3 regions of the Micromonospora sp. NPDC049049 genome follow, and region 2 is predicted to be linked to each of the others. Evidence: riboswitches for the same ligand, from Rfam matches in the RefSeq annotation. Region 2 holds a riboswitch; each other region holds the start of a gene.
The links. A riboswitch is a leader RNA that binds a small molecule or an ion and turns the genes downstream of it on or off. The one in region 2 is predicted to bind cyclic di-AMP.
Positions count from the first base shown of each region.

Region 1: it holds a riboswitch for cyclic di-AMP, as region 2 does, so the genes downstream of both, AB0B68_RS13045 (hypothetical protein) here and AB0B68_RS13950 (NlpC/P60 family protein) in region 2, are expected to answer to the same signal.
Region 3: it holds a riboswitch for cyclic di-AMP, as region 2 does, so the genes downstream of both, AB0B68_RS30250 (hypothetical protein) here and AB0B68_RS13950 (NlpC/P60 family protein) in region 2, are expected to answer to the same signal.

Region 1 covers NZ_JBEZEX010000010.1:81,517-91,547, forward strand. The annotation lists gene AB0B68_RS13035 (AAA family ATPase) at 1-698, shown strand, start outside; gene AB0B68_RS13040 (cation diffusion facilitator family transporter) at 805-1,722, shown strand; cyclic di-AMP (ydaO/yuaA leader) riboswitch at 1,841-1,972, shown strand; gene AB0B68_RS13045 (hypothetical protein) at 2,029-3,042, shown strand; gene AB0B68_RS13050 (hypothetical protein) at 3,184-3,684, shown strand; gene AB0B68_RS13055 (SRPBCC family protein) at 3,829-4,299, opposite strand; gene AB0B68_RS13060 (PfkB family carbohydrate kinase) at 4,491-5,468, shown strand; gene AB0B68_RS13065 (5'/3'-nucleotidase SurE) at 5,465-6,292, shown strand; gene AB0B68_RS13070 (STAS domain-containing protein) at 6,311-6,676, opposite strand; gene AB0B68_RS13075 (hypothetical protein) at 7,063-7,203, shown strand; gene AB0B68_RS13080 (hypothetical protein) at 7,373-7,768, shown strand; gene AB0B68_RS13085 (BON domain-containing protein) at 8,413-9,099, shown strand; gene AB0B68_RS13090 (redoxin domain-containing protein) at 9,196-9,693, shown strand; gene AB0B68_RS13095 (DsbA family protein) at 9,690-10,031, shown strand, end outside.
Region 2 covers NZ_JBEZEX010000011.1:63,260-73,290, reverse strand. The annotation lists gene AB0B68_RS13960 (NlpC/P60 family protein) at 1-448, shown strand, start outside; gene AB0B68_RS13955 (peptidoglycan recognition family protein) at 670-2,652, opposite strand; cyclic di-AMP (ydaO/yuaA leader) riboswitch at 2,888-3,023, shown strand; gene AB0B68_RS13950 (NlpC/P60 family protein) at 3,037-4,077, shown strand; gene dcd (dCTP deaminase) at 4,139-4,717, opposite strand; gene AB0B68_RS13940 (pyridoxamine 5'-phosphate oxidase family protein) at 4,815-5,372, shown strand; tRNA gene AB0B68_RS13935 (tRNA-Gly) at 5,639-5,712, shown strand; gene AB0B68_RS13930 (DUF4240 domain-containing protein) at 5,857-6,444, opposite strand; gene AB0B68_RS13925 (2'-5' RNA ligase family protein) at 6,441-7,004, opposite strand; gene AB0B68_RS13920 (LD-carboxypeptidase) at 7,203-8,141, opposite strand; gene AB0B68_RS13915 (2-dehydropantoate 2-reductase N-terminal domain-containing protein) at 8,336-9,283, opposite strand; gene AB0B68_RS13910 (TetR/AcrR family transcriptional regulator) at 9,369-9,938, shown strand.
Region 3 covers NZ_JBEZEX010000047.1:7,103-17,133, reverse strand. The annotation lists gene AB0B68_RS30255 (carbonic anhydrase) at 142-861, shown strand; gene AB0B68_RS30250 (hypothetical protein) at 918-1,937, opposite strand; cyclic di-AMP (ydaO/yuaA leader) riboswitch at 1,942-2,072, opposite strand; gene AB0B68_RS30245 (YibE/F family protein) at 2,239-3,627, opposite strand; gene AB0B68_RS30240 (heavy metal translocating P-type ATPase) at 4,062-6,026, shown strand; gene AB0B68_RS30235 (metal-sensitive transcriptional regulator) at 6,033-6,329, opposite strand; gene AB0B68_RS30230 (copper ion binding protein) at 6,424-6,633, shown strand; gene AB0B68_RS30225 (hypothetical protein) at 6,647-7,597, shown strand; gene AB0B68_RS30220 (heavy metal translocating P-type ATPase) at 7,610-9,856, shown strand; gene AB0B68_RS30215 (CsbD family protein) at 9,931-10,031, shown strand, end outside.

The DNA of each region.
Region 1 (10,031 bases), on a different contig from region 2:
GCACCCTCGGTGAACGGCAGCGGGCCGCCCGCGCGGCGGCCCGGGAGCGCCCCGAGGACTACCGGGACTACGCGCACGTGGTCGTGGACGAGGCACAGGACGTCTCGCCGATGCAGTGGCGGATGATCGGTCGACGCGGCCGACTGGCCTCCTGGACCGTCGTGGGCGACCCCGCGCAGACCGCGTGGACCGGCGATCCGGAGGAGCTGACCCGGGCCCGCGACCAGGCGCTGGGCCGGCGTAAGCGACACGACTTCACGCTCACCACCAACTACCGCAACTCGGCGGAGATCTTCGCGGTGGCGGCGGCGGAGATCCGGCGGCTCTACCCGGACCTGCCGCTGCCGACCGCCGTCCGCTCCACCGGGGTCGAGCCGGTGGAGCTGGTGGTGCCCGCGACGGGCTTGGAGACCGCGACCGTGGAGGCCGCCGCCGGCCTGCTGGCCGAGGTGGAGGGCACGGTCGGGGTCATCACGCCGGTCCCCCGCCGGGACGAGGTCGCCGGTTGGCTGGGCGCGCTCGGCGCACCCAGGTTGCAGGTGGTGACCAGCCTGGAGGCCAAGGGCATGGAGTACGACGGGGTGGTGCTGGTCGCCCCGAGCGAGATCCGGGCGGATCCGGGCGCCGGGGTGCGCACCCTGTACGTGGCGCTCTCCCGGGCCACCCAGCGGCTCACCACCATCGACCCGACCAGCTGACGTGTGCGGACTGCCGCCGGCGGAACGCCCTGCCCGTACACTTGCACACATAGCGATGTGAGCATACATTTGACCGGGTCCCGACCAGCGGCGGAAGGTGGTTCTCGTGGGCGCAGGTCATGACCACCACCATGGGTCCGTCGCCAATGCCGCACACCAGCACCGAGGTCGACTCTGGGCGGCCTTCGGATTGCTCGCCACCCTGATGGTGGTCGAAGCGGTGGTCGCACTGCACACCGGCTCGCTCGCCCTGCTCTCCGACGCCGGGCACATGTTCACCGACGTGCTCGGCATCGGGATGGCGCTCGCCGCCATCACGGCGACCCGGCGGGCCACCGGCGACCCGCAGCGCACCTTCGGGCTCTACCGGCTCGAGGTGCTCGCCGCGCTGGCCAACGCCGTCCTGCTCTCCGGCGTCGCGATCTACGTGGTGGTCGAGGCGATCCGCCGCTTCGGTGACCCGCATGAGGTCATCGCCGGCCCGATGCTCGCGGTGGCCGTGCTCGGCCTGCTCGCGAACATCGCCGCGTTCGCGCTGCTGCGCGCCGGAGCCCGGGAGAGCATCAACCTCCAGGGCGCCTACCTGGAGGTGCTCGGTGACCTGCTCGGCTCGGTCGGCGTCATCGGCGCGGCGCTGCTCATCACCGTCACCGACTGGTGGTGGGCCGACCCTCTGGTCGCGGTCGCCATCGGCGTGTTCATCCTGCCGCGCACCTGGCGGCTGGCCCGCGCCGCTATCCGCATCCTGGTGCAGGCCGCCCCGGAGCACCTCCAGGTGACCGCCGTGCACGACCGGCTCGCCGCCGTCCCCGGTGTCGTCGAGGTGCACGACCTGCACGTCTGGACGCTCACCTCGGGCATGGAGGTGGCCTCCGCCCACCTGACCATGGCACCGGGCGCGGAGGTCGGCGCGGTGCTCACCGCGGCACGTACGGCCCTGCACGACGACTTCCGCATCGAACACGCGACATTGCAGATCGAGCCCGGCGCCGCTTCTGGAGCCTGCGGCTCCATCGAATGGTGACCGGTTCGTCGATTTCCGTGGTGACGTACGCACCGTCCGTCACATCGGCTGCAGCGGCCCCACCCGCACCGGTAGGCTCGGTCCCGGCCGTCACCAGGCGGCGCCCTCCCGGCGCCGGTGGCGGTCGCCGCCTAATCGCCCAACTGGGCGAACCGGGGAACCATGTTCCTGGGGTGTATCCGCGTCAGCGGTAGGGATCTTCCGTCCCGAACCCGTCAGCTAACCCGGTCGGCGGCTGACGGAAGGACATGCGCAGTGGCACCAGCACGACCACCCGCCGCCCGACTGGCGGCCCTGATCGTCGCGATGTTCGCCCTCGGCGTCGCGCTTCCGGCCGGCACCGCCTCGGCCGCTCCCCCGACCGGCCTGCGAGCCGCCGCACCCGACTCCGACGAGGAGGGCGGCACCCCGGCGTTGCGAGCCCAGCTCGATGCGGCCAGCAAGGGCTACCTGGACGCGAAGCGCGCCCTGGACACGTCAGTGCAACGGCAGAAGCAGCTCGGCACCCAGTTGAAGACCATCGAGGTCGAGATCGACCAGCGCAACGGCAAGGTCGGCGAGATCGCCGAGGTCGCCTACCGCACCGGCCGGCTGGGTGCGGTGTCGGCGCTGCTCAACAGCAACACCCCGGAAGGCTTCATGGACCGGGCGGCCGCGCTGGACGCGGTGGCGGCCAACGAGGACCGGGTGCTGCGCGACCTGCTGGACACCAAGGACAAGGCCAACCGCACCCGGGTCGCCCTGGACGGCGAGATCAACGAACAGCGCAAGCAGGTCGCGGTGATGGCCAAGCGCAAGGAGCAGGCCGAACGGGCCCTGAGTGTGGCCACCACGCCCAAGCCGCAGACCACCGCCGACGCCGGCTCCAACCGGGGCACCTCCAGCGCCAACGCGAAGGCCGCACCGCGCAACTCCGACGGCTCCTGGCCCTCCGAGTCGTGCAGCGTCAACGACCCCACGCCGGCCAACGGCTGCATCACCCCGCGCACCCTGCACGCGCTCAACCAGGCCAAGGCCGCGGGATTCACCCGGTACGTCTCGTGCCACCGCCCCAGCGGCTCGGGTGAACACCCGAAGGGCCGGGCCTGCGACTTCGCGGCGCAGAAGAACGGCTTCGGCGGCGACGCCACCGGCGGCGACAAGACGTACGGCAACAACCTGGCCGCGTACTTCATCCGCAACGCGGACCGGCTCGCCGTGCTCTACGTGATCTGGTACAGGCAGATCTGGCTGCCCAGCAGCGGGTGGAAGTCGTACAGCGGGGCGGGCGGCGACCCGTCCAGCGACCACACCAACCACGTACACCTGTCGGTCTACTGACCGACGCGTCGTGATGCCTGTGAGCCACTGGATGGCTCACAGGCATCACGTGCGTCAGGGGCCGGGCTACGTCACCGGGCGTACCCCTGATGTCGTCGCTCGTCGGACGACCCGGCGGTGGCCGGCGGGCAGCATCGCGGTATGCCTCGGATCCGACCCACCACCCGCAAGGCGCTGCTCACCCTGCACCTCGTCACCTCGCTGGGCTGGCTCGGCGCCGACCTGGTGCTGCTCACCCTCGGCGTCGCCGTGCAGCGGGGCGCCGATCCGGCGGTGGTCTATCCGGTCACGGCTCTGGTCGGCACGGTGCTGTTCGCGCCGCTGAGCGTCCTGGTGTGGTTGATCGGAGTCGCCAGCTCGCTGCTCACCCCGTGGGGCCTGCTGCGCCACCGGTGGGTGCTGGTCAAGCTCGTGATCACCACGGTGATGGTCGGGCTGGTGCTGTTCCTGCTCACCCCGAATCTGCGTCACGCCGGAGCGGTCGGCGCCGCCCTGCCCGCCCGCGATCGCGCCGACCTGGTCATCGCGCCGGCGGTGTCGACCAGCCTGATGGTCATCGCGACAGTGCTCTCCACCTACAAGCCGTGGGGCCGACGTCCCACCACCCGCCCGACCCGCAAGAGCGCGCCAACCCCGATCTAACGCGCCCGCCCCGCCCTACGCGCCCGCGATCTTGCACTTACTACGCCGACATATGGGTTCCATCCCACCGATATCGACAGCTGAAACTGCAAGATCGGCGCGCCAGGGGCGCGGCACGGGGTCGGCCACGGGTCGGGACGCGGGTTAGGGGTTAGGGGGCGGGGTGTTGTTGGTGCGGTCCAGGGCGGCGCCCAGCCGGGTGGCCAGGGCGAGGTGAGCGGCCTGGGCCTGGCGGAACGCGTAGCGGAACAGGGGCCTCGGCGCGGTCAGGGTGATCTCGACGTCGACGCGGGTCAGGCCGTCCGGCTCGGCGCGTAGACGGGTGTGGTTCCGCACAGTGGTGGCCGGCCACTGGCGGGCCACCATGACGATCTCGTCGGCCTCGCTGATCAGCACGTCCGCGTGGTAGGTGGTCCGGAAGCGCAGCGGACCGGCCGCCAACCGGTCGTTGATCGTGTAGCTCGCCTGGGCGCCGGGCCGGGGCGGTACCCGGCGGACCTGCACGATCAGCGGATGCAGCTCGCCCTGCCGGGTCAGGTCGCTGAGCAACGCTGCCGCCTCGGCGGGTGAGCACCGGGCCTGGACGGTGTAGCTGAAGGTATCGCTGCTGAGCACACCGTCTCCCGCCGTCGTCTGGTCGCCCGATCGTCCCGTACCGATGTCTGGCTGGCAACGCCCCAGGGACCCTCAGCGCCGCGCCGGACCGGGCCGATGCGACGACCTGCCACCACCTGCGCCATTAAGGTCGGTTAGTACGAAATCTTCCGAAGGTGCCGGAGGGCGGCCAGCATGAACGGCGACGACCGATGAGTGGGCACGTGATGGTCTTCGCGCCCACCCCACAGCTGACGGTGATGGTGGACCAGCCCAACGACCACCCCGAGCTGCATCTGCACCCCGGCGGGCAGGGCGTCTGGCAGGCCCGGATGGTGCTCTCCCTCGGAGTCCACGTGGTGCTCTGCGCCGCCCTCGGCGGTGAGATCGGCCAGGTGCTGGAGCCACTGCTGGTCAGCGAGGGTGTGGACCTCAAGGTGGTGGTCCGTGACTCCGGCAGCGGCGGGTACGTGCACGATCGCCGCGACGGCTCCCGGCAGGAGATCGCCGACGTGCCCGGACAGCCGCTGAGCCGGCACGAGATCGACGAGCTGTACAACCTTGCCCTCGGCGAGGGCTTGCGGGCCTCGGTGAGCATCCTCAGTGGGCCGAACGAACCGTGGCTCGTACCGGCCGACCTGTACCGACGCTTCGCCGCCGACCTCGGCGCGAACGGTGCTCGGGTGGTGGTCGACCTCTCCGGCGATCACCTCGCTTCGGTGCTGGAGAGCGGGGTGTTCTTCCTCAAGGTCAGTCACGAGGAGTTGATCCGCGACGGCCGCGCCCGCAGCGAGGACACCGAGGAGCTGACCCGGGCCATGTACGAGTTGCACGCGGGCGGCGCCGAGACGGTGGTGGTGAGCCGCGCCGACCAGCCGGCGTTGGCGCTCATCGACGGGGAACTGTTCCAGGTCGAGATGCCCCGGCTGGAGGCCGCCGACCCACGGGGCGCGGGCGACTCGATGACGGCCGGAGTGGCCGCCGTCGTGGCCAGGGGCGGCGACATTCGGACCGCCATCCGCACCGGCGCCGCCGCCGGCGCGCTGAACGTGACCCGGCACGGCCTGGGCACCGGGCGGCTGGACTCGATCACCGGCCTGGTGGACCGGGTCCGGCTGGTGCCGGCGGACAGCCGTCAACAGGAGCGGACCACCCCGGACGAGTTGGCCGGCCGGGTGGTCGAGCGATGACCCTGCGGGTGTTGATCACCAACGACGACGGGGTCGCCGCGCCGGGCATCCAGGCGCTGGCCTGGGCAGCCCGGCAGCGGGGCCTGGACGTCGTCGTGGCCGCGCCGATGGAGGAGGCGAGCGGCACCAGTGCCGCGATGAGCGCCGTGGAGCGCGACGGGCGGGTCGTCGTGAACGAGCATCCGCTGCCGGACCTGGCGGGGGTGCCGACGTACGGGGTCGCCGGGTCCCCGGGCTTCATCACGCTGATCGCCCTGCACGGGGCGTTCGGACCACCGCCGTCGGTGGTGCTCTCCGGCGTCAACCGGGGCGCCAACGCCGGCCGGGCGGTGCTGCACTCCGGGACCGTGGGCGCCGCGTTCACCGCCGCCAGCAACGGCTGCCGGGCGATGGCGGTCTCCCTGGACGTGCTCTCCGCCGGCGAGGCGACGGCCGCGAGCGGTGGCGCCGCGGTGGATGCCGCAGCCCGGATACGCGACGCCGAGCGGCACTGGGGCACCGCCGCGCGGGTCGCCCTGGACCTGCTCCCCCGCCTGACCTCCGCGCCCATGGAGAGCGTGCTCAACGTGAACACCCCGGACCTGCCGCACGGGCAGTTGCGCGGGGTGCGGCGCGGCACCCTGGCCAGCTTCGGCCAGGTGCAGATGACGGTGGCCGAATCCGGCCACGGGTTCGTCCGTACCTCGCTGGAGGAGCCGGGGCAGGCCGCACAGCCGGGCACGGACGTGGCGTTGCTGGCCGCTGGGTACGCGTCGGTGACGGCCATCCGAGCGGTCACCGAGGCGACCGACATCGACCTGACCGGTCTGGACGAGCAGCCCTGACGGGGAGACCCGGCGCGCTCAGGCGCCGGGGAGCACCTCGGGGGTGGGAGCAGCGCCGGCGAAGTACGGCTCCGGGGCACCGAAGAGGCCGAGCAGGCCGGTCACCCAGAGCTGCCGGTGCACGAATCGGCTCGGCTGGGTCACCACCAGCTTGACGTCGCTGACCTCGGCTGTCTGGAAGCCGGCGACCATGGCGCTGATGCCGACCGAGTCGATGAAGGTGACCAACCTCATGTTGAGTTCGATGCGCAGGGGGCGGCCCTTGGCCAGCACCTCTGCGATCGCTTCGCGCACCTCGTACGCTGTGTCGACGTCGATCTCACCCCGCGGGGCGATCTCCACGACACCACCGGACAGAACCGACTTCACGATCGACAGGCTCACGCGAGCACCTCCACCCGCCCGTCCCCCGGGCGTCTCATCAGTACGCGGGCCGCGACCGAGAGTATTCCTCTGACGGCCTCGGTCGCCACCCCTCGGGATGAGCAATTCACGGATCCGGGCCCACAAAGCTACCCATATCCGTACTTTTCAGTATCTGATTACTCAAGACTTTTCGTTATCTGACCATCGGCGATCAGTCGGGACCGGCCCGCCGCCGAACCAGGGTAGCGGTCCGGAGCCGGCGCTCCCGACATGCGGCCCATGACCTACGCCCGCCCCGTGTGCCGTCGGCGTGTCGCCCACCGTCGGCCGGCGCGGCCCGCGCCCCCGGTTGCCGACGCGCCCTAGCATCGGCCGGGACACCACCGCTACGGAGAGGATCTTCGATGATCAAGCGACTTGCCGGGCTGGCCGGCGTCGGTGTTCTGCTCGCCCTCGTCCTGGCCTGCGGTTTCGGTGGCGGCGGCGACGATGACGACGATGACGACGACTTCGCCCGAGGTGTCGCCGTGTCAGCCGTGCGCTGATTCGGTGGCGCGCAGGTTCCCGGCGCGCCGGGCTACCGGTGCTGCGTGCAGCTCGGGGTTTGCGTCCGGCTGACCCGGGGCACTGCGGGGTAGGCGACACCGTGACGCGCTGGAAAGACGCCGAAGTCCGAAGTGGCCGGCGGCTTCGGCACCTGAGGAGGTAACCACGATGTTCGGAACCAACCTGCTGGACCGCCGCAGCAAGCCGGAGCGGATCGCGGACCAGGCATGGGAGCACCTGCTCTCAGCGGTCAGCTACGCCGGTGACAGTGTGCGGGACACCGCCCGATCGGCCCGCCAGAACAGCAGCGACCTCGCCGACGGGGCGGGTGACCTGGTGGGCTCCGCCGCCGAGGAGGCGCGACGCCGCGCCTCGCTGGCCTTCGACGCGCTCGCCGGCCGCCAGCCGGCACTGCCCTGGACGCTCCTGATCGGCGCCGCGCTCGTCGGCGCGGCGGTCGGCTGGGCCGTCGGCTCCGCCGCGCGGGCCGCCGGCAGCCGGGACGACACGGTCGACGACGTGGAGTTCGTCGACGTCGACCGCCCCAACTCCCCCGCCGTCTGACCGACAGCACCACCATCGGCCCCGCTCGACCCCGGTCGGGCGGGGCCCGCTGTCATCCGCCCGCTCGGGTGGAACCCGGTCCGCCGGGTGCCGGACCCCTCAGGCGGCCCGGCGGACCGGTGCATGGGTGGTGATCCGGGGTCCCGTCCGGATCACCTGCTCGGTGGTTCGCGCCCGTGCCGACGGCAGGTCTGGGTGGTTGTCGGCGCGGTACTCGGAGGCCGTCGGTCGGTGGCAGGCCGAAGTGGACGTCGGCGCCGGTGGGGGTCGCCGGACTGATCTGCGCAAGGGCGGTTCCTCTCGGGATCGGCCCCGGGGGACGGGGTCGATCACCTGGCTGCCGCCGTGGCCCGGGGGACGAGCACGACGACGAGACGGGTAGAGCTGCCCTGGCTCCACCACCCGACGCGACGGCTCCCGCAATCGAGGAATGCGATTACCGTAACCGAAAGCAGCTCGCTTTGGAAGCGCTCCCATCATCGATGTTCGACGCGCTCCCCCACCCGCCCCGCCCAGGTCGGGCCCCTCCGTCACCCGGTCCGGGCGAGGACGGCTCACCCGGGGCGGCGGCAGGATCGCAGCACGGCGGACCTTCGGCCGCGGCCAGCACCCGGTCCGCCATCGGAACAGCGGAGGAGGGACAGATGGCCATCGCGGAGATCAGTCGTACCGACCAGGACATCCAGTCCGCCGTGCTCGACGAGCTGACCTGGGAACCACGGGTGCAGCCGCACGAGATCGGCGTCACCGTCGCCGAGGGCGTCGTCACCCTGACCGGCCGCGTGGACAGCTACGCCAAGAAGTGGGCCGCCGAACGAGCCACCCACCGGGTCGCCTCGGTCCGGGCGGTCGCGAACGACCTGGCCGTGCAGCTCACCAACGGCACCGAGCGCGCCGACAGCGACCTGGCCGCCGCCGCCAGCCACGGGCTGGAGTGGGACGCGTTCGTACCCATCGAGAAGCTTCAGGTCACCGTCTCCGCCGGCTGGGTGACGCTGCACGGCGACGTCGAGTGGGAGTACCAACGGCGGGCGGCCGAACGCGCTGTGGCCCGGCTGACCGGCGTACGCGGGGTGAGCAACGGCATCACCGTAAGACCGGCCAGCGCGCCGGACGCCCGCAACCTGGCCGACCGGATCGTCGACGCCCTCGCCCGGGCCGGAGCGACCGAGGCCGAACGGATCAACGTCCGGGTGCACGGCGACACCGTGATCCTCGCCGGGTTGGTGCACTCGATGCCCGAACGGGCCGAGGTCGAGCAGGTGGCCTGGTCCGCACCGGGCATCCGGGAGGTGCAGAACCACATCGCGGTCGCCCCGGTGCTGCGCTGAGCGGGCGCTGCGCCCCATTGAGCGGGCGCTGAACGGGCGCGGAACCACCCGGGGCGGGTGAGCCCGTCTCACCCACCCCGGGAGCAGGCTGGTGGCATGAGTGATCCGAACGGGCTGATCCAACCGGGGCGCACCGCACCCGGTTTCACCCTGCCGGCCACCCCGGACGGGGCCCTGCTGGGGCCCGAGCAGTTCCGTGGCCGGCCGGTCGTGCTCGCCTTCTACCCCGCCGACTGGAGCCCGGTCTGCGGTGACCAGATGTCGCTCTACCAGTCGGCGGCACCCGTCTTCGCCCAGTACCAGGCGGTCGTGCTCGGCCTGTCGGTGGACAACATCTGGTCACACCGGGCGTTCGCGGAGAGCCGGGGCATCGAGTTTCCCCTGCTGGCCGACTTCGAGCCCAAGGGCGAGGTGGCCCGCCGCTACGGCGCGTACATGCCCAACGGTGAGGCGGCCCGCGCGCTCGTGGTGCTGGACCCGACGGGGACGGTGACCTGGAGCTACCTGTCGCCGCCCGACGTCAACCCCGGCGCCGACGGAATCTTCGACGCGCTGGACCAACTCGCCGCCGATCGGAAGGTGATGGCCCGATGAGCACGCCACTGCAGGTCACCGCCCGACTTCGAGACCCGGTGACCACCGACGACCACATCCGGGGGCCGGCCGACGCGGCGGTGACCATCGTCGAGTACGGCGACTTCCAGTGCCAGTTCTGCGGTGCCGCGTACCCGAACCTGCACGAGTTGCTGCGGCAGCGGGCCGACACCGTACGGCTGGTCTACCGCTACTTCCCGATCGCCAACGTGCACCCGTACGCCGAACGGGCCGCCGAGACGGCCGAGGCCGCCGGGGTCCGGGGCCGGTTCTGGGAGATGCACGACTGGCTCTACGAGCATCAGGACCAGCTCGACCCGGTGCACCTCTCGCTCGGC
Region 2 (10,031 bases):
GAAGAAGCAGATCGACGCCGAGATCAAGCAGCTCGAGGCGTCGATGCCCAAGACCACCGTCAAGACGGCGGCCTGCCCGACCATCAACGGCGTGTTCAGTGCGGCGGCCCGCACCGCGATCAAGACCGCCTGCGGCAAGGTCGGCAAGCCGTACGTCTGGGGTGCCACCGGGCCGAACTCGTTCGACTGCTCGGGGCTGACCCAGTACGCCTACAAGGCGGCCGGGATCTACCTGACGCACCACACCGGTGACCAGTGGAACGAGGGCAAGGCCATCTCGCGCGCCGACGCCCGCCCCGGTGACCTGGTGTTCTTCTTCTCCGGCTTGAGTCATGTCGGGCTGTATCTGGGTAACAACCAGATGGTGCACGCGCCACGCGCCGGCAAACCGGTGCAGGTGTCCAGCATCACCACCATGCCCGTCGCCGGGTTCCGCAGACCTGGCTGATCCACCCAGGGCCTGTGTCAAAGCCCCTGGCCGGCCTGCGGCGGGCCCAGGCGACGACCGGCCGCGTTGGAGATTGGCCCGGATACAACACCGGTATCCGGGCCAATCTCCGCCTTGCCGGATCGCCGCCTGGACTCCGCCTCGGCTCGACCGAGGACTTTGACACAGGCCCCAGCGCGACACGACGGCCCCCGGTCACCGACCGGGGGCCGTCGTGGTTCTCAGCGGGGTGTCCCCACCGGGGAGGGCAACAGCTGCACGTCGGCGAGGTCGACGTACATGATCCGGTGGCCGAACTGGATCTGCGCGTACCGGTTCTTGCCGCGAATGACCGTCCAGTCACCGGGTGAGGAGCCGTCGAACGTGCTGGCCCGGTAGTACTCGCCGGCCAGCACCGCGCCGACGGAGTACCGCTGCCCGGCGGCCAGCGTGTACTGGAGCGGCGTGATCGCCTGGTAGGGCACCCCGTCCGGGTACGCGGACTGCTCCGGGTACGCCCGTCCGTAGACCGGAACGGTGGCTCTTCCGGGCTTCGGTGTCGCCACGACTCCGACGGTCCAACTGGCGGTCGGCGCGGACGACGGGTTGTGGAACCAGGCCCGCTGCCCGAGGTACCAGATCGCCGTCCAGTCGCCCTGCCGGCCGGCCAGCGCATACGTCTGCCCGGCGGACGCCCTGGCCCCGTGGTCCGACACCGCCATCGTGTTCGGGCTGCCGTCCGGGCGGAGCGCGATGTCGTTGACCAGCGGCGCGTCAGCGGACGGCGCGCTGCGCAGCACCACCGACGAGGAACCGCGCGGAGCGCAGGGCACGCCCACCGTGACGCAGTCGGTGAACGCCGGCTGGTTGGTGGTGTAGTCCGGGTCGATCCGGACCAGCCCGGTGGCCGGGGTGCCGGTGTCCAGTCGGGGGGCGTGCAGCAGGTCGAAGTAGTGCGTCCAGTCCCAGTAGGGGCCCGGATCCCAGTGCATTCCCCGCACTGTCGAGGGGATGGTGCCGGGCACGTTGTCGTGGCCGATGATGTGCTGGCGGTCCAGTGGGATGCCCAGCCGCAGCGCCAGGTGCCGAACGAGCTTCGCCGAGGTCCGGTACATCGCCTCGGTGTACCAGGTGCCCTGCGCAGCGAAGCCCTCGTGTTCCAACCCGATCGACTTCGCGTTGACGTACCAGTTGCCGGCGTGCCAGCCGACGTCCTTCGTCTTGACGTGCTGGGCGATGTGCCCGTCGACCGAGCGCAGCGAGTAGTGCCAGCTCACGTAGGTTGGGTCCTGGACGAGTTGCAGGGTGGTGGCCCAACTCGCCTCGGTGTCGTGGATGACGATGTACTCGATCTTCTGCCGCGCGGGCCGGTCGGAGAGGTCGTGGTTGCCGTAGTCCCCGTCGCCGAACGCCTCGTAGGGCGCCGGGATCCATTCGCAGGAGATGGTGCGGGGGCATTCCACCCCGTCCGGGCGGGCCAGCCGGCGCAGGCCCAGCCGGTCCAGCCAGGACCGTTCGGGCCGCACCGCGCGGGCCGGCAGGGTGATCCGCTGGCCTTCGTCGGTCACCCGGGCTTCGCCCGCGCCGATGGTGGTGAAGACCTCGTCGGCGAAGGCCGCCGCGGCGTCGGCGCTGTCCGCGCCCGAGTAGCGGGCCACCGCGCCGTACCAGGCCGCCGGGTCGGTGCCCGCGCCGACCGGCGCGCCCAGATCCCTCTGGTACGCGCTCAGCAGCGCCGCCCCACCCCGGATGTTGAGGCCCGCGTCGGTACGCAGTGCCTCGGGGGCGGCACCGGTCAGCGCGGCGGCGGCGTCGACGGTCTGCAACGCGGCGGTGGACGGGGCGGGCGCCTCGACCGGTCGGGGCGCGGGCACCCGGGCCGGCCGGGAGTCGTCACCGCGTGGGTCCTCGGCTCCGGCGTCGTGGTGACCGCGTCCGGGTAGGGCGGCCACGTGCCGCGCGTCGGTCAGGTGCATCGGGCCGTAGCCGCCACTGGTGCTCGGTGTGCCGGCGTTGGTGTCCCAACGGGACTCCAGGTAGGAGACGCCGAGCAGCACGACGGCCGGTACGCCGTACTCGGTGGCCGCGTCGGCGTACTGCTGTTGGCGGTCGGTGGTGGGCGCGGCGGCGGCCGGGCCGACGGAGAGTGGCACCGTGGTCGCGGCGGCGACCACGGTGGCGGCGAGCAGTGCGCGCCAGCCGGTCGACAGGGTTGGATGGTGCATCGAACCCCCTAGATTCTCGCGGAGTGAGGTCAAATCACCATCGCGCCGTCCGGGAGCTCGCGTCAATACCTTTCCATCTATCGACGTGCACGGAAAGAATTCTTCACACACGGTCAGTGACCTCGTCCAATCCGTACGGAGTGTCACGGCCGCACGGGTTGCGGATCGGTAACGGGCGTCTCTACTCTGGTCATTTGTCGGCCCGACAGCAGCTCCGCCCACCCCGGGCGGTAACGGACCGACACCGCCGAGTCGTTTCCGAGCGAACCGGGGACCCAGGTCCCTCGGGGTGAATCCGCAGCCACTGCGGTAGGGCGCCGACTTCCCGCCCGAACCCGTCAGCTAACCCGGTAGGCGGTCAGGAAGAAGGAGTACGGAACCCCGGTGGCACTCCATGCCCCGCGGCCGTCGTCCGAGCGGTCGGCATCAGCCGGCCCGGCGTCGATAGTGCCGCGCCCACGCTGGTCCCGCTTAACCACCGCACTCGCCGCGCTGGCCGGCGTCGCCGTCGTTCTGACCGGTAGTGCCACGGCGGCCCACGCCGACCCCTCCGTCGCCGAGATCGAGCGCCAGATCGACGCCGACTGGAACAAGCTCGAACCGGTCATCGAACGGCACAACGCCACCCGCATCGACCTCGCCGCGAAGCGCAAGCAGGCAGACGCGCTGGCCGCCCGGATCACTCCGCTCGAGCGCCAGGTCGACGCCGCGATGGACAAGGTCAGCGCCCTTGCCGTACGCGCCTACATGGGTGAGAACGTCTCGACCGTCAACGCGATGCTGGGCAGCCGGTCGCCCAGCGAGGTGGTCGGCCAGCTCGAAATGCTGGACCGCTTCGCGCACGACCAGCAGAAGGACGTACGCCAGGTGGCCGACCTGCGCGACCAACTGGCCGCGCAGAAGGCGCCACTGGACGAGATGGTGGCCCAGCTGACCCGCACGGAAGCCCAGCTGGCGGCGAAGAAGAAGCAGATCAACGACGAGATCGATCGCCTGCAGAAGCTGCGCCTGAAGGTGTACGGCAGCGGCGGCGGCGGTCCGCTGCGCCCGGCGCCCTGCCCGGGTAGCTACCCCGGCGGTGCCGCGGGCACCGCGGTCAAGTTCGCCTGCGCGCAGATCGGCAAGCCCTACGTCTGGGGTGCCGAGGGTCCGAACTCGTACGACTGCTCCGGGCTCATGCTGGCCGCCTGGGCGAAGGCCGGCGTGTCGCTGCCGCACAACGCCGCCGCGCAGAGCCGGGTCACCAAGAACGTCAGCAAGGGTGACCTGCGCCCCGGCGACCTGGTCTTCTACTACAGCGACATCCACCACGTCGGCATGTACGTCGGCGGCGGCTGGGTGGTGCACGCCTCGCAGGCTGGTCAACCGGTCAAGATGAAGAAGGTCGACGACGGCCCGATCCACAGCTACGGCCGTCCAGGCTGACCCAGTGTGACCGAAGGGGCCCGTCGCGATCTCCTCGCGGCGGGCCCTCGTCGTTCTGGTCCTAGCGGGTGGGCCAGGTGCGCCAGTGCTGCCAGGCGCGGCTGGGTGTCGGCCCCCGCTGGCCCTGGTAGCGCGAGCCGTAGACCACCGAGCCGTACGGGTGCTCGGCTGGCGAGGAGAGCCGGAAGATGCAGAGCTGCCCGATCTTCATGCCCGGCCAGAGGGTGATCGGCAGGTTCGCCACGTTCGAGAGTTCCAGCGTCACGTGGCCGGAGAAGCCCGGGTCGATGAAACCGGCGGTGGAGTGCGTGAGCAGCCCGAGCCGGCCCAGGGAGCTCTTGCCCTCCAGCCGGCCGGCGAGCTGGTCACCCAGCGAGATGACCTCCAGCGTCGAGGCGAGCACGAACTCCCCCGGGTGCAGCACGAACGGCTCGCCGTCGGGGACCTCGACCGCCGAGGTCAGGTCGTCCTGCTGCATGGCCGGATCGATGTGGGTGTAGAGATGGTTGTTGAAGACCCGGAACAGCCGGTCGAGTCGGACGTCGATGCTGGAGGGTTGGACCAGGGTGGGCTCGAACGGCTCCAAGCCCAGCGTGCCGGCCTTGATCTCGGAGACCAGGTCACGGTCGGAGAGCAGCATCGGACCACCATAGCCGCGTTGCCGGAAGTGGCCGGATTCGGTGCCGGACCAGCGCGTCGAGGTCGCTACTCGTACATTTGTTCGATAGAATGCCCACATGGCTTCCTGGTCCGAATTCGCCGCCGACGAGCCCCGACTCGCCGACGGGATCCGCGTTCTCCTTCAGCAGTACGGGCCGGGCTTCGGCTATCTGGCCACGGTCCGTGCCGACGGCGGGCCCCGCGTCCATCCGGTCTCCCCGGTCATCACCGCCGAGGGGCTGTTCTGCTTCATCATCGACTCGCCCAAGCGCCGCGACCTCGAACGTGACGGCCGTTACGCGCTGCACTCGTTCCCTGCGGAGGAGAGCGACGACGAGGCGTACGTGGCGGGTCACGCCCGCCCGGTGACCGATCCGATCCGGGTGGCGCAGCTGGCGCAGAGCGCCCGGGCCGAGCCGCAGGTCGACTGGCGGCTCTTCGAGTTCACCGTCGACGTGGCCATGCTCACCCGCCGCGAGCAGCACATCGCGGGCATTCCGGGTCTCGGGCCGAGCCGGCCGGCCGTTCGGGTCTGGCTCGACCCAAACGCCCAGTCGGCGGTGGCAGCGCCCATCGCCGTCCCGCAGACGCGCCCGACCCTCCTCAGCCGTGACGTGCAGTGCACGGCCGCCTGACCACACGACCGGAAGATCATCGGTGCCGGCTCCGTCACGACGGAGCCGGCACCGATGCGTACGCCCGCCACACCCGGCGAGCCGCCACTCCCGCATGATCCACTCGACTTCGGCGAAACCGCGGTATCCCGGCGCTGCGGATGCCCCGACTTCCAGGAAGCCGAGTGGATCATCTTGGCCGACCCGGGCGGCACGGTCGGACACCTGCGGTCACCGGGGGTGCCTGGGTGCATGGGCTCGATGACTCGGGTACAGTGGTGCCGCTTGCGGGTGTAGTTCAATGGCAGAACATCAGCTTCCCAAGCTGACAGTGCGGGTTCGATTCCCGTCACCCGCTCCATGTGCAGAAGCCCTGGTCAGGACAACAGTCCCAGCCAGGGCTTTTGATGTTGCTCAGGCCAACTGCGTCCGGCGGGCCATCCACGGACCATCAGCCACGCTTGCCCGACGAGGAGATCCGCTCTCTGACTCCCCGCACCGCAGGTCAGGGCTTAACGTAGTGCTGGCGGGGGAACAAGCGCATGAGGCGCGGCAGGCGTTGTTCGATCTCGGCGAGGCTGTCGCTGTCCCAGGGCTCATCGATTGGGGCTGGATCGAAGTACGCGCGGTGGCCCCGGGCGTCCAGCGCTTCATGGAGGCTGTCTTCACGCCCGGTGATGCGGTCGTAGGCGCGGGATGCCACGTAGGCGAGTTCTTCCCAGTGCGGCCACTCCGCGTCGGCCCGTTCCCAGAGACTGCGGCCGGCGAGCGCACGCACAGCGGGCAGGTCGGCGAGGTTGTCGGGGTTTTGGGCGACGTGCTGCCACCAGCGCTGCCCCTGGCCGATGAGCCATGGTTGGAAGTACCAGAACGAGTCGCTGCTGCACAGGCCGTCCATGATCTGGTTGGCTGCGCCCCACATGGCGTAGGTATCGATCGGGCGACGCGCAGCCTCTAGGTGGACCTGGAAGTCCGCGATGTGCTCCAGTGAAACGCGGTTGAGCCGGTATGCCAACCAGTCCAGTCTTCGGGCCGGGTCGGTCGTCTCCTCGGCTGACCGCTCCAGGAACTTCCAGAATTCCGCCGAGTTCACGTCAAGGACGGTAACGGTCCAGCCGGCGCAGGCGGTGTGGTGCCTAGCGGGAACTCGCAGACGGTGCGCCAGGGGCTGATGTCCGGTGTTCCGGCGATGAGCCTGACTCTGTCGATGGCCGCGTTGATCGGCAGGTGCGTGGAGATGGTTTCTGCGGCGTGGCTCAGCGTGGGCTTGGCGGCGTCGTGACCGATGGTCAGGTGCGGCACCACATCGCTGTGCGCCCCGGCATAGGGGGGCGCCTCGGGAAACTGCTGCCACACGGCCGAAGTGAGTTCCCGGAACGGGCGAGCTGGCTGTGGAGCAAGCCAGACGACCGTGTCACCGAACCAGCCGACGTCCGTCAGTGCGACGTCGAACCGCGGGATCCCGGTAATGGTCTCGCGCAGTACGGCCAAGACCTGCTCATCGATCTGCTGCGGAGGCAGGAACGGGTAGAGGACGGTCACGTGCGCTGGCACCCCCCACCCGGCGGCCGGGTCGAGCGATGCCCGGAAGGGGCCCACCGCCTCCTCGGCCTCGGGTATTGGCACGATGATCGCCGTCTGTGTCGGTTCCATCCCCACAGCTTTCCGCCACGGTCGGTGCCGGTCCACTGGATTCACCACCCGCCGTGCGGCCCGCACCCACCAGAGGTCGGGCGGGCAGTAGGAGGCGTGGTGTGTGAGCGCCCGTTCTCAGTCTCGGGACCGCATTCGGGCAGCCAGGAAGGACGGTCGCTCGGTGCGGCGGGCGTAGGCCCCGTTGCCGAACGGCCTCTACCGGTAGTCGGCGAAGATCCGGCGTTCCACGCCATCGACGGTGACCTGACCGCCGTGCGGAAGAATCCATTGTGGCTTGGTGTGGCCGAACGGCACGCCGACGCAGACGACCGCCTCGGGGTTGTAGCGGGTCACCACGTCGACGACCGTGTCGCGCTGCTGCTCGCGAAGTCGCGCCCGATCTGCGGCCGGGGGTCGACGGGTGTGGTCGGAGACCGGCGGACGGGCGACCAGGACCGCGTCGACGGCGCTGAGGAGACCGCGTTCACCCAGTGATCGGACGATCCAGCCGACCTCAGGGGCGGGGAGAAGCTCCTCCGACGTCTCGATGATCAGCACCCCGCCGTGCAGGACCTCCGGGGGGAACGGGAAGCGTCCCGCCGTCAGGATCCACTGGATGACTTCCAGGCAGCCACCCCAGGTGCGGCCGGTGACCGCTCGGGCCGGCCCGTGCCAGCTCCATGGCTCCGTCGGTTCGCGCTCTCCGAACGACTTCAACGCCTGCGGATCTGCCCAGTCGACGCCGATGTCCTCGGACTCACCCGGGTCGGTGACCTCCAGCCGTTCCCCGGTCAGCAACGCCGCTCGCAGCGACCTGACGTGCACGTCGTCGACGGCAGGCCCGGGGCCGAGGTGCACCTGCGAGGATCCGCCGTAGAAGCTGGCGATGCCCAGTCCCCAGAGCCAGTGGTGCAGGTTGGTGTTGTCGCTGGTGCCGAGGAACGGCTTCGGGTCGGCACGGGCCAGGTCGGCGTCCAGGTGGGGGATGACGGTGATCTGGTCCTCGCCGCCGATGACGGCGAGAATGCCGCGTACCTGGGGGTCCGCGAAGGCCGCGTTGATGTCCGCCGCACGCGCCGCCGCGGTCGCGCCCACCTGGCGGGTGGTGGGGTATTCGACAGGTACGAGGCCGGTCAGGTCGGCAAGCCGTCGCATGGCCTGCTCGTGGATCACCGGATAGGCGCCGGCGGCGGCGAAGGATGGTGAGAGGACCGCGAGGTGGTCCCCGGGGCGCGCCTTTCGGGGACGAACAAGCTCATGCTCCATGTCGAGATCCAACAGGTGTGCCGGTCCGTACGCATCTCATTTCGGCGCATGCCTGAGGCGTTTCAGCACCAGCGAGTGGATGCCTAGGCCGTTCTCTCGGCAGCGAAGTAGGGCTCGGCCGCCTCCAGTCGGGGCACCTCCACGCCCAGCCTGCGCGCCTCCGTCAGGGTGTCGCGGCAGACCGCGCGCAGTTCCTCGGGGTTGGCATGGGCTTCCATGACCAGGCGCATCGGCGGGAAGTGTCTGAACAGCCAGGCCATCGCCGGTGCTGCCAGCCAGACGGGCGCGGTGAAAGGAAGTAGCTCGCTGCGGTGCCGCCGCAGATCAACGCCGCGAGCCTCGACGAGCCGCAGGAGTTCGCGGATGGCGAGGATCGCTTCGCGTGCGTTGCCGGGCGTCAGATTGGACAACGAGCCCTGCTTCAGGCTCTGCGTGTGCAGGCCCGCGTTCTGAACGAAGTGGATCGACAGCCAGCCACGGAAGTCGGAGCTCTCCCGGAGCCTGAACCCCGCCTCGCGAAACACCTGGCGCACGGCCCGCTCGCGCTCGGTCGGCGGCCGGTCGAGAGTGCCGAAGAAGACCACGGGCAGCAGAGCCCCACGCAACACACCGTCGTCGCCGAAGCCGCCGCCAGCCCCGGGGAAGCCCCAGGCCACCTGATCAGCGGGAAGGTGTTCGGTCGCGGTCATCGGCTCGACCCAGAGGTTGTTGAAGACAAGCACAGTGGCTTTGCCCACGCGCGGTCCCAGGAAGGCCGCGGCCTCCGCGAAGCCGTAGTGCTGCACGCTCAGCACGATCAGGTCGAAGTCATGGTCCGGCTCCAGTGACTCGCGGTAGCGCACCGGCCACCTCTCGGCGACGCGCTTCCCCCACGGCCGTCGCCGGGCGTCGAGCAGGTCGAGATCAATCGCATCGCCGTACGCTGCCGCCCGCCCCGGCCGGACATAAAACTCGACGTGGTGCCCGGCCCGTTCCAGGGCCCACCCGTAGGTCGCGCCGATGACGCCCCGGCCGAACATCAAGATCTTCACACGGCACCTCGTACCCTATAATCGGAGACTGTCTCCGGTTCTAAAAATATGGAGATAGTCTCCACTTGTCAACATGGAGCCCCACGTGACCGATGCCAAGCCACTGCGCGCCGACGCCCGCCGCAACCGGGACGCCCTGATCGCGAAGGCCCGCGAGCTCTTCGCCAGCGGCTGCTTCAACCTGCGCTTCGACGACTTCGCCAAACTCGCTGGCGTGGGCACCGGCACGCTCTACCGCCACTTCCCCACCCGGGAAGCCCTGGCCGAGGCGGTCTACCGCGAAGAACTCACCGCGATGTGCGACCGCGCCTACGAGCTGCAGGCCACCCTCCCCGCCGACGAGGCGCTGGAATCCTTCCTGCGCGGCTTCGTGGACCACCTGCACCGCCACGAGGGCCTCGCCCGCACACTCGCCACGCTCATGGCCACCCAATCGGGCGCGCTGGCAGAGGGTGCCCAAGCCCTGGGCCAGGTGATCGACGACCTCTTGGCCGCCGCCGTCAGGACCGGCACCATGCGCGACGACGTGGGAGCCGGCGCCGTCATGATGGCCCTCCACGGCATCTGTGCGGCCTACGACCATCCGAGCTACCGAACCGACGCGGACGGCCTCATCACCCTCGTCCTCGCCGGCCTCCGCCGCGCGGCGCCGTGAGCAGACCTGGCCCGGTGGCAGTCCAGCCACTGCGCTCGGCTGGAGGCCCGGAACGAGGTGATGACTTCTATCGGGATCGACAGTGGTAGTTCC
Region 3 (10,031 bases), on a different contig from region 2:
GAGTCAACGTATGAAATCTAAATCACGCATACCTTGACGCATCTTACGGTGCGTGTGACGGTGGAGCACGAGCCAGCGCCCGCCGCCCGCCCGGCGGAAAGCCGGTTTGACCAGGTCAGATGCGTCGAGACGAGGTGCGGGATGAGTCATACCGGGAGCTCCGGCGGTCAGCCGGGTCCGCAGCGGACCACCGACGGGGCCACCGCGCTCAGTGAGCCGACCCGGGCGTACGCCGAACTGGTCGCCGGCAACCGGCGTTTCGTCGATGGCGCCCCACGCCACCCCAACCAGGATGCCGGGCACCGGGCCGCGGTAGCCGACGGGCAACACCCGTTCGCGGTGATCGTCGGCTGCTCCGACTCGCGACTGGCTGCCGAGATCATCTTCGACCGGGGCCTGGGCGACCTGTTCGTGGTTCGCACCGCCGGGCACACCGCCGGCCCCGAGGTGCTCGGCAGCGTCGAGTACGCGGTGACAGTGCTCGGCACCCCGCTGGTGGTGGTGCTCGGTCACGACTCCTGCGGTGCGGTGCAGGCCGCCCGGGAGTCCGCCGCGACCGGTACCGCGCCGAGTGGCCATCTGCGCGCCGTGGTCGACGCCGTGCTGCCCAGCCTGCGCCGGGCCGCGGCCGAGGGGGTGGACGACATCGACGGCATCGTCGACATCCACATCGCACAGACCGTCGAGACGCTGCTCGGGCAGTCGCCCGTGCTGGCCGACGAGGTGGCGCGGGGGCGGTGCGCGGTGGTGGGCGTGTCCTACCGACTGGCAGCCGGAGCGGTACGCCAGGTGGCCGCCGTGCCGGCCGGCTTCACGACCCCGGCCGAATCGACCGACCCGGCCGCGCCTGCCACCGTCTGACGCGACGAGGGCCGCTCCGCGTCACGCGGAACGGCCCTCGACGGAGATCGGGCGGGTCAGAGCAGCGACATGTGAACGTGGTCGGTGTGGTTCGACGGCCCGCTGTACGAACTCCAGCCGGTGGCCGGGAACCAGATCTGCCGGTTCCAGATCACGTAGTAGATGCCGAGCCGGTCGGCGTTACGGATGAGGAACGCGGCGACGTTGTTGCCGTACGTCCTGGTGTCGTTGTTGTGCCACGGGGAGAACCCGCTCTTCTGAAGCGACCAGTCGCAGGCGCGGCCCTTCGGGTGCTCCCACGGCCCGCCGGGGCGGTAGCAGCCGACGAACCGGTTGAAGCCGGCCGCCTTGACCTCCTTGTACGCGTGCAGCGTGCGCGGCGTGATGCAGCCGGAGGTGGTGGGGTCGTTCTCGCTGCACGACTGGGCCTTCCAGTCCCCGTCGGCAGTGCGACCCGGGCCGATCTTCGCGACCTTGGAGGTGGCATCCACCAGGCCGCCGGTGAAACCCTTGCCGCCGACGAGGGAGAGCGCCTTGTCGGCCTCGCTCTTGCGCTTCGCCATCAGGGCGGTCTGCTTCTGCTGCTCGCGCACCTCGGTGTCGAGGGCCAGCTTGGCCTGCTCGGCGCGGGACTTCACCTCGTTGACCTCGGAGAGCTTCTTCTCGTTGACCATGTTGATCTCGTCGAGCAGCCCGGCGCGCTGGACGAACGAGTCGGGCGCGTCGCTCTCCAGCAGCATCGCGACCGCGCCGATCCGGCCGGTCCGGTACGCCTGGGCGGCGATCTGCCCGACCTGCGGGGCCAACGCGTCCAGTTCGGCCTTGGCCCGGTTGACCTCCGCCGCCAACTCGCTCTGCCGCTTCTTGGACTTGTCCAGCTTGGACTTCGCGGCGGAGTAGTCACGGTTGGCCTGCTCGATGACGTCGTTGAGCAGCTTGGGCTCGCCGTCCTCCTCGTGCCCGGACGGTGTGGGGTTCGTCGGGGCGGCGTGCGCCGGGAACGGCCCGGCGAACACGGTCAGTGCGGCGATCACGGCCACCACGGGTGTCAACCAGCGGCGTAGGGGTGCCGTCACAATGTTCCCTTCCGTCGACCGCCGACCGGGTTAGCTGACGGGTTCGGGGCGGAAGTGGCCCCTACCGCTGATGCGGATTCACCCCAGGTACCTGGGTCCCCGGCTCGCCGGTTGGCGATTGGGCGGTGGCACCGCAGGCGCCGCTTCGCGCCTTCATCGGTAACCGGCAGCGAGGTTACCCGAGAGTCGACCGGCTGAGCTACGCCTGGATGCCGACCAAAAGCGTCATTTCGCCATAGCGTTGAGTGACCAGTGACGGGGTTCTCAGGGTGGATGCCCGATCTGGTCACGCTGAGGAGTGTCACCATGCCGTATCCGTGCTCCTGTTCGACTTCGGCCACCGGTCGGTGGCCTCGGGTGGGGGTGCGGTCCGCGTCCGGTCCGGTTCGTCGGAGCCGGCCGTTCGCGGTGAGCTGAGTGCGGCCAGTGCCTCGCTGCGGTCCGGCTGGGGCCGGGGCGCGGGAGCGTCGGTGGGCGCTGAGGCGTCGGTGAGCGCTGAGGCGTCGGCGCGCCCGGCGGCGGTGACCACCGCGGCCAGCCCGGTGGTCAGCGGTACGGCGGCGATCAGACCGAGGGTGGCGACCGCGCTGCGGACGATCTCCTGCGCGAGGAACTCACTGGTGAGGATCTGCCCGATCGGCCGCGAGTCGGCGGTGAGCAGGAGCAGCAGGGGCAGTGAGGCACCCGCGTACGCCAGCACGATGGTGTTGACAGTGGAGGCGATGTGCGCGCGACCGACCCGGGTGGCGGCACGGTAGAGCTGCAACCGGGTCAGCCCGGGGTTGGCGTTCGCCAGTTCGGTGACGGTGGCCGCCTGGGTGACCGTCACGTCGTCGAGCACCCCGAGTGACCCGATGATGATTCCGGCGAGCAGCAGTCCGTGCAGGTCCACGTCGCCCTGGAACATCGACAGGGTGGTGGCGTCCTCGCTGCCGAAGCCGGTGAGGTGGGTCGCGGCCGTGGCGATGGTGGCGAGCACGCCGGTCAGGACCAGGCTGCCCAGGGTGCCGAGCACCGCGACCGAGGTCTGTGCGGTGACCCCGTGGGTCAGATAGAGCACCACGAACATGATCAGGGCCGCGCCGACCACCGCCACCAGCAGCGGTGACCTGCCGGCGCTGATGCCCGGCAGCACGAAGGTGAGCAGGATGGCGAAGCTGGCGGCCAGCCCGGCGAGCGCGGCCAGACCTCGCCACCGACCGAACGCGACGATCGCGGCCGCGAAGATCACCGCCAGCCACACCATCGGGGTGCCGCGTTGGTGCTCGGCGATGTTCCAGTTGCTGGTGGTGGGATCGGTCGGGTCGGCCAGCTCGACCAGGACGACCTCGTCGCCGACCTCGACCCGGGGTGCGCCGGGCCCGTCGGGCACCGGAGTCCGTACCTGCTGGCCGGCGGTCGGCCCGTCGTCCACCCGCACGTCGACAGTGCCGCACCGCCCATCGCCGACCCTCGGTGTGCCCTCGGGGACCGACGGCGCCGGCGGGCACGGCTCGCTCACCACCCGGGTGACAGTGCCGGGGTAGCGCGGCACGTCCGCACCACCATCGGTCTGCGGTGACCCGCCGCGCGGCCAGAGCAGCACCGCGGCCAGCACGGTGGCGACGAAGAGGGGTACCACAGTCACGACGAGGATCCGTCGCACCCGAGGCGGGGCGGACGGAGCGGGGTGAGTGTGGTCGGCGGCCAAGGTGAGACTCCCAACGATCCGGTGCGGGATACGGGTCAGCGGGCCGGGCGGTTCACCGTTGCGGTGGAAACGCGGCGGACGGCGGGGCGGATCGCTGCCTGACGACCGCTTGATCACGGACGGTCAGTGCTCGGCCCGGTCGGCTGGGGGCACCGCCACGACGTGGCGGCGCCGGTGCCCGACTGTGCAGCGGCATTCGGAGGGCCATCGGGGGAGATGCTAGCCAGCCCCTCCGGGGGTTGCAGGTCGTGGCGGAGTGTCGGGCGGCCGAACCGCTCGCGCGGCGGTCTCCGGGGCGGCATGTTGGAGCCATGCCCGCTCCGTCACCGCCCGACCCCGACCGACCGCGACACGCCGAACCCGTGCCGCACGACAAGCATTCCGGGCACGACAAGCACGCCGGACACGACAAGCACGCCGGACACGATCCGGCGATGTTTCGCCGTCGGTTCTGGGTCTGCCTGGTATTGACCATCCCGGTGGTGCTGACGAGTCATCTCGTGTCGGGTCGGCTGGGCCTGAGCGGGGACGTCGTCCCCGGTCAGGGCTGGGTGGGCCCGGTGCTCGGCTCGGTGGTGTTCTGGTGGGGCGGTTGGCCGTTCCTGGTCGGTGCGGTCCGAGAGGTCCGGGACCGGGCGCCCGGAATGATGCTGCTGGTCGCGATGGCGATCACCGTCGCGTACGCCGCGTCCCTGGCGACCAGCGTCGGCGTCTTCGACCTGGACTTCTGGTGGGAGTTGGCCGCGCTGGTCACCATCATGCTGCTCGGGCACTGGCAGGAGATGAAGGCCATCGGACAGGCCCGGGGAGCGCTCGCGGCGCTGGCCGCGCTGTTGCCGGACGAGGCCGAACGGGTGGCGGCGGACGGGCGGGTCGAGGCCGTGCCGGTGACCGGTCTGCGGATCGGCGACGTGGTGCTGGTCCGGCCGGGGGGTCGGGTGCCGGCGGACGGCCGTGTCGTCGAGGGCGGCGCCGAGCTGGACGAGTCGATGATCACGGGGGAGTCGCGGCCGGTCGCCCGGTCGACTGGCGACCGGGTGGTGGCCGGCACCGTCGCCACCGACTCGGCGATCCGGGTGCGCGTCGAGGCGTTGGGTGAGCAGACCGCCCTCGCCGGCATCCAGCGGATGGTCGCGCAGGCCCAGGCCTCCGGTGGACGGGCCCAACTGTTGGCCGACCGGTTCGCCGCCGCGCTGTTCTACCTGGCCACCGGCACCGCCGTGCTGACCGTGCTGGTCTGGACCGCGCTCGGTCAGCCCGACGAGGCGGTGGTCCGTGCGGTCACCGTCCTGGTGATCGCCTGCCCGCACGCGCTGGGTCTCGCCATCCCGCTGGTCGTCGCGCTCTCCACCGCGCTCGCCGCACGGTCCGGGATTCTGGTCAAGGACCGGCTGGCCCTGGAGCGGATGCGGACCGTCGGCGCGGTGCTCTTCGACAAGACCGGCACGCTGACCCGGGGCGAGCACGGGGTGACCGACCTGGCGACGGCGTCCGGCGTCGAGCGGAGCGAGGTGCTGCGCATCGCGGCCGGTGTCGAGTCGGAGAGCGAACATCCGTTGGCCCGGGCGATAGTGGCGGCGGCCGGCCGCGGCGGCCCGGCCCGGGCAGCCGACTTCCGGTCGCTGCCGGGCCGCGGTGTGAAGGCGACAATCGACGGTACGGAGTACGCGGTGGGCGGGCCGGCGCTGCTGCGCGAGCTGGGCGTTTCGCTCCCGGCGGAGCTGGAGGCCGCGACCGGGCGGTGGTCGGCGCGGGGTGCCGCGGTGTTGCACCTGGTGCGGCTGCCCGACGCCGTGCTCGGTGCGTTCGCGTTGACCGACGAGGTGCGTCCGGAGGCCCGGCGCGCTGTCGACGAGTTGCGTGCCGAGGGTGTCCGAACCATCGCCATGATCACCGGTGATGCCCGGCCGGTGGCCGAGGCGGTCGCCGCCGATCTCGGCTTCCGGCCCGGCGTCGACGAGGTCTTCGCCGAGGTGCTGCCGGCGGAGAAGGACGATCGGGTGGCCGAGCTCCAGCGGCGGGGGTTGGTGGTGGCGATGGTCGGTGACGGGGTGAACGACGCGCCGGCGCTGGCCCGGGCGGACGTGGGCATCGCGATCGGCGCGGGCACCGATGTGGCCATCGAGTCCGCCGGGGTGGTGCTGGCATCCTCGGACCCGCGCGGGGTGGGGGCCGTGGTTCGGCTGTCCCGGGCGTCGTACCGGAAGATGCGACAGAACCTGGCCTGGGCGGCCGGCTACAACGTGGTGGCGCTGCCGCTGGCCGCCGGGGTGCTGGCCTGGGCGGGTGTGGCGTTGAGCCCGGCGGTGGCCGCGGTGCTGATGTCGGCGTCGACGATCGTGGTGGCGCTCAACGCTCAGTTGCTGCGCCGGGTCCGTCTCGATCCCGCGCCGGAGTGAGCGCGGTCAGCCGCGCTTCATGAGCCGGCCGACCGCCGCCATCATCTCGGTGGCCATCTCGTCGGCCCGACCCTCAGCGGCGCCCTCGTGCATGCAGTGCCGGGCGTGCCCGTCGAGCAGCCCGAGAGCCACCTTGTCGAGGGCGGCCTGGATGGCGGAGATCTGGGTGAGCACGTCGATGCAGTAGCGGTCGTCGTCGACCATCTTCTCGATGCCCCGGACCTGCCCCTCGACGCGGCGGAGCCGCGCTAGCAGCTGGTCCTTGCTGGCGGTGTATCCGCGGATCGGGGTGGGTGCGGTCATGCCGACCAGGATAGCGTACCCCCAGGGGGTATGGTACGGTCGGTTCTGATGAGATACCCCCACCGGGTACCGGTACCACGAAGGAGACGATCCAATGGTCGACACGACGTACCAGGTGCAGGGCATGACCTGCGGGCACTGCGTCAGCGCGGTGAGCGCCGAGGTCGGCGCCATCGCGGGTGTGCGTGACGTCCAGGTCGACCTCGCCGCCGGCCGGGTCACCGTCAGCAGCGACCAGCCGCTGGACACCGCGGTCGTCCGGGCCGCCGTCGACGAGGCCGGTTACGACCTCGTCGACGCGTGATCGGCGGGCCGACGTGCGTACCGTGACGAAACTGGCCGGCTTCGCCGTCGGCCTGGCGGCGGTCTTCGGCGCCGCCTACGGGATCGGCCGGGTCGTCGACCCCGCCCCGGTCGCCGAGAGCCGGCACGACGATGCCGCCGCCACCCCGACGGCGGACGAGCGGGGCGGGACGGGCGATCGGCTGCCCGGCGGGTTGCTCGTCTCCGAACGTGGCTACACCCTCGAACCGGTCGACGCCCCGGCCGACGAGTTCGCCTTCCGGATCACCGGCCCGGACGGTCGCCCGGTCACCCGGTACGACGTGGCGCACGACAAGCAGATGCACCTGATCGTCGCCCGTCGGGACCTCTCCGGCTTCCGCCACGTCCACCCCGAGCTGGCCGCGGACGGCACCTGGCGGGTCGACACCCCGCTGGCCGGTCCCGGACAGTGGCGGGCGTTCGCCGACTTCGCCCCGACCGGGGGCGAGCCGCTGACCCTGGGCGTGGACGTGACAGTCTCCGGCGAGCTGACCGAACGGCCGTTGCCCGCCCCGACGACCAGCACCACTGTCGACGGCTACACGGTCACCCTGACCGGTGCGCCGCAGCCCGGTCGGACGTCGTCGCTGACAGTGACCGTCAGCCGGGACGGGCAGCCGGTCACCGACCTGGAGCCCTACCTGGGCGCGTACGGGCACCTGGTGGCACTGCGTCGGGGTGATCTGGCCTACCTGCACGTGCACCCGGACGGGACGCCCGGCGACGGGCGCACCCGGCCCGGTCCGGCCGTCACCTTCCTCGCCGAGGTGCCCTCGGTCGGCAGCTACCGGCTCTACCTCGACTTCCAGCACGGCGGGAGGGTGCACACCGCCGAGTTCACAGTGGTCGCCGGCGCTGCCCCGACCGGAGACGCCCCCGAACCGAGCGGCCCCGCACCGACCGGCGGGGCCGACCACGGCACCCCCGGGCACGGACATGACTGACGGGACCAGACGATGACCACCACCAGCAGACCGCTGCCCGAGGCGCCGAACCGGATCGAACTGGCGATCGGCGGGATGACCTGCGCCGCGTGCGCCGCCCGCATCGAGAAGAAGCTCAACCGGATGGACGGGGTGAGCGCCACCGTCAACTACGCCACCGAGAAGGCGACAGTCCGGTACGCCGACGGCGTCACACCGGACGACCTGATCGGGACCGTGCAGAAGACCGGTTACACCGCGGCGTTGCCAGCCCTGCCCAGCGCGGAACCTCCGGTGGACCCGTTGCGGGGGCCGCGTACCCGGCTCTGGGTGTCGGTGGCCCTGAGCGTGCCGGTGGTCCTGCTGGCCATGGTCCCGGCCTGGCAGTTCGACTACTGGCAGTGGCTGTCGCTGACCCTGGCCGCCCCGGTGGTGGTCTGGGGCGGGCTGCCGTTCCACCGGGCCGCCTGGACCAACCTGCGGCACGGCGCGGCCACCATGGACACACTGGTGTCGCTCGGCACGTTGGCCGCGTTCGGCTGGTCGCTCTGGGCGCTCTTCCTCGGTGACGCGGGGATGCCCGGAATGACGCACCCGTTCCGCTTCGACATCGTCCGGAGCGACGGCGCCGGCAACATCTACCTGGAGGCGGCCGCCGGGGTCACCGTGTTCATCCTGGCCGGTCGCTACTTCGAGGCCCGGTCGAAGCGAACTGCCGGCGCCGCCCTACGCGCCCTGCTCGATCTCGGCGCCAAGGACGTGACGGTGCTGCGTGACGGCGTGGAGATCCTGATCCCGGTGGACCGGCTCGCCGTCGGTGACCGCTTCGTGGTCCGCCCCGGGGAGAAGATCGCCACCGACGGGGTGGTCGACGAGGGCACCTCCGCTGTCGACGCCAGCATGCTCACCGGTGAGTCGGTGCCGGTCGAGGTCGCCCCGGGTGACGGCGTGGTCGGCGCAACGATCAACGCGGGTGGGCGCCTGATCGTCACCGCCACCCGGGTCGGCGCGGACACCCAGCTCGCCCGGATGGCCGACCTGGTGGAGCAGGCGCAGAGCGGCAAGGCGGCGGTGCAGCGGCTGGCGGACCGGATCTCCGGGGTCTTCGTGCCGATCGTCATCATCCTCGCCGTCGGCACGCTCGGCTGGTGGCTCGGCACCGGGGCCGGCCCGACCGCCGCGTTCACCGCCGCCGTGGCCGTGCTGATCATCGCCTGTCCGTGCGCGCTCGGCCTGGCCACCCCGACCGCGCTGCTGGTCGGCACCGGTCGGGGCGCCCAGCTCGGCGTGCTGATCAGGGGCCCGGAGGTGCTGGAGTCGACCCGTCGGGTGGACACCGTGGTGCTCGACAAGACCGGCACCGTGACGACCGGCCGGATGACACTGGTGGACGTGGTGCCGGCGAGCGGCGTGGACCGGGCCGAGCTGCTCCGGCTCGCCGGGGCGGTGGAGGCCGCCTCCGAGCACCCGATCGCCCGTGCGGTAGCGGCCGCTGCCACCGAGGCGGGCGCGTTGCCCCCGGTGAGCGCCTTCGGCAACCTCGAAGGGCTGGGGGTGAGCGGCACCGTCGACGGGCGGGCCGTGCTGGTCGGCCGGGTCCGGCTGCTGCGCGAGCGTGAGATCGACGTACCCCCGGAGGTCGAGTGGGCGGTGCGCGACGCCGAGGCCGCCGGCCGTACGCCGATCGTCGCCGGCTGGGACGGCCGGGCCCGGGGCGTGCTCACTGTCGCCGACGTGGTCCGGCCGACCAGCCGGGCGGCGGTGGCCCGGCTGCGCGGGCTGGGGCTGACTCCGGTCCTGCTGACCGGGGACAACGCCACTGTGGCTCGCGCGGTCGCCACCGAGGTGGGCGTCGACGAGGTGATCGCCGAGGTGCTGCCGGCCGGGAAGGTCGACGTGATCAAGCGGCTCCAGGCCGAGGGGCGGTCGGTGGCGATGGTCGGTGACGGGGTCAACGACGCCCCGGCGCTGGCCCAGGCCGACCTGGGGCTGGCCATGGGCACCGGCGCCGACGTGGCGATCGAGGCGGCCGACCTCACCCTCGTCCGGGGCGACCTGGACGCCGCGGTGGACGCCATCCGGTTGTCCCGCCGCACGCTTGGCATCATCCGGGGCAACCTGTTCTGGGCGTTCGGCTACAACGTGGCGGCCCTGCCGTTGGCCGCCGCCGGGCTGCTCAACCCGATGATCGCCGGTGCCACGATGGCGCTGTCCTCGGTCTTCGTGGTGGCCAACAGCCTGCGCCTGCGTCGCTTCCGGTCGGCCGCTGCCGATCTGTGACGACGGTAATGGTTGGACCGGAGACGGCGGGGGTACCTCTGTTGTCGTAGCGACGCTTGCAATGGAGGTTGGCAATGGGATTCGACGACAAGATCAACAACGCCACCGAGGACGCGACCGGCAAGCTGAAGGAAGGCGCCGGTCGGGCCACCGACAACGAGCAGCTGGAGGCGGA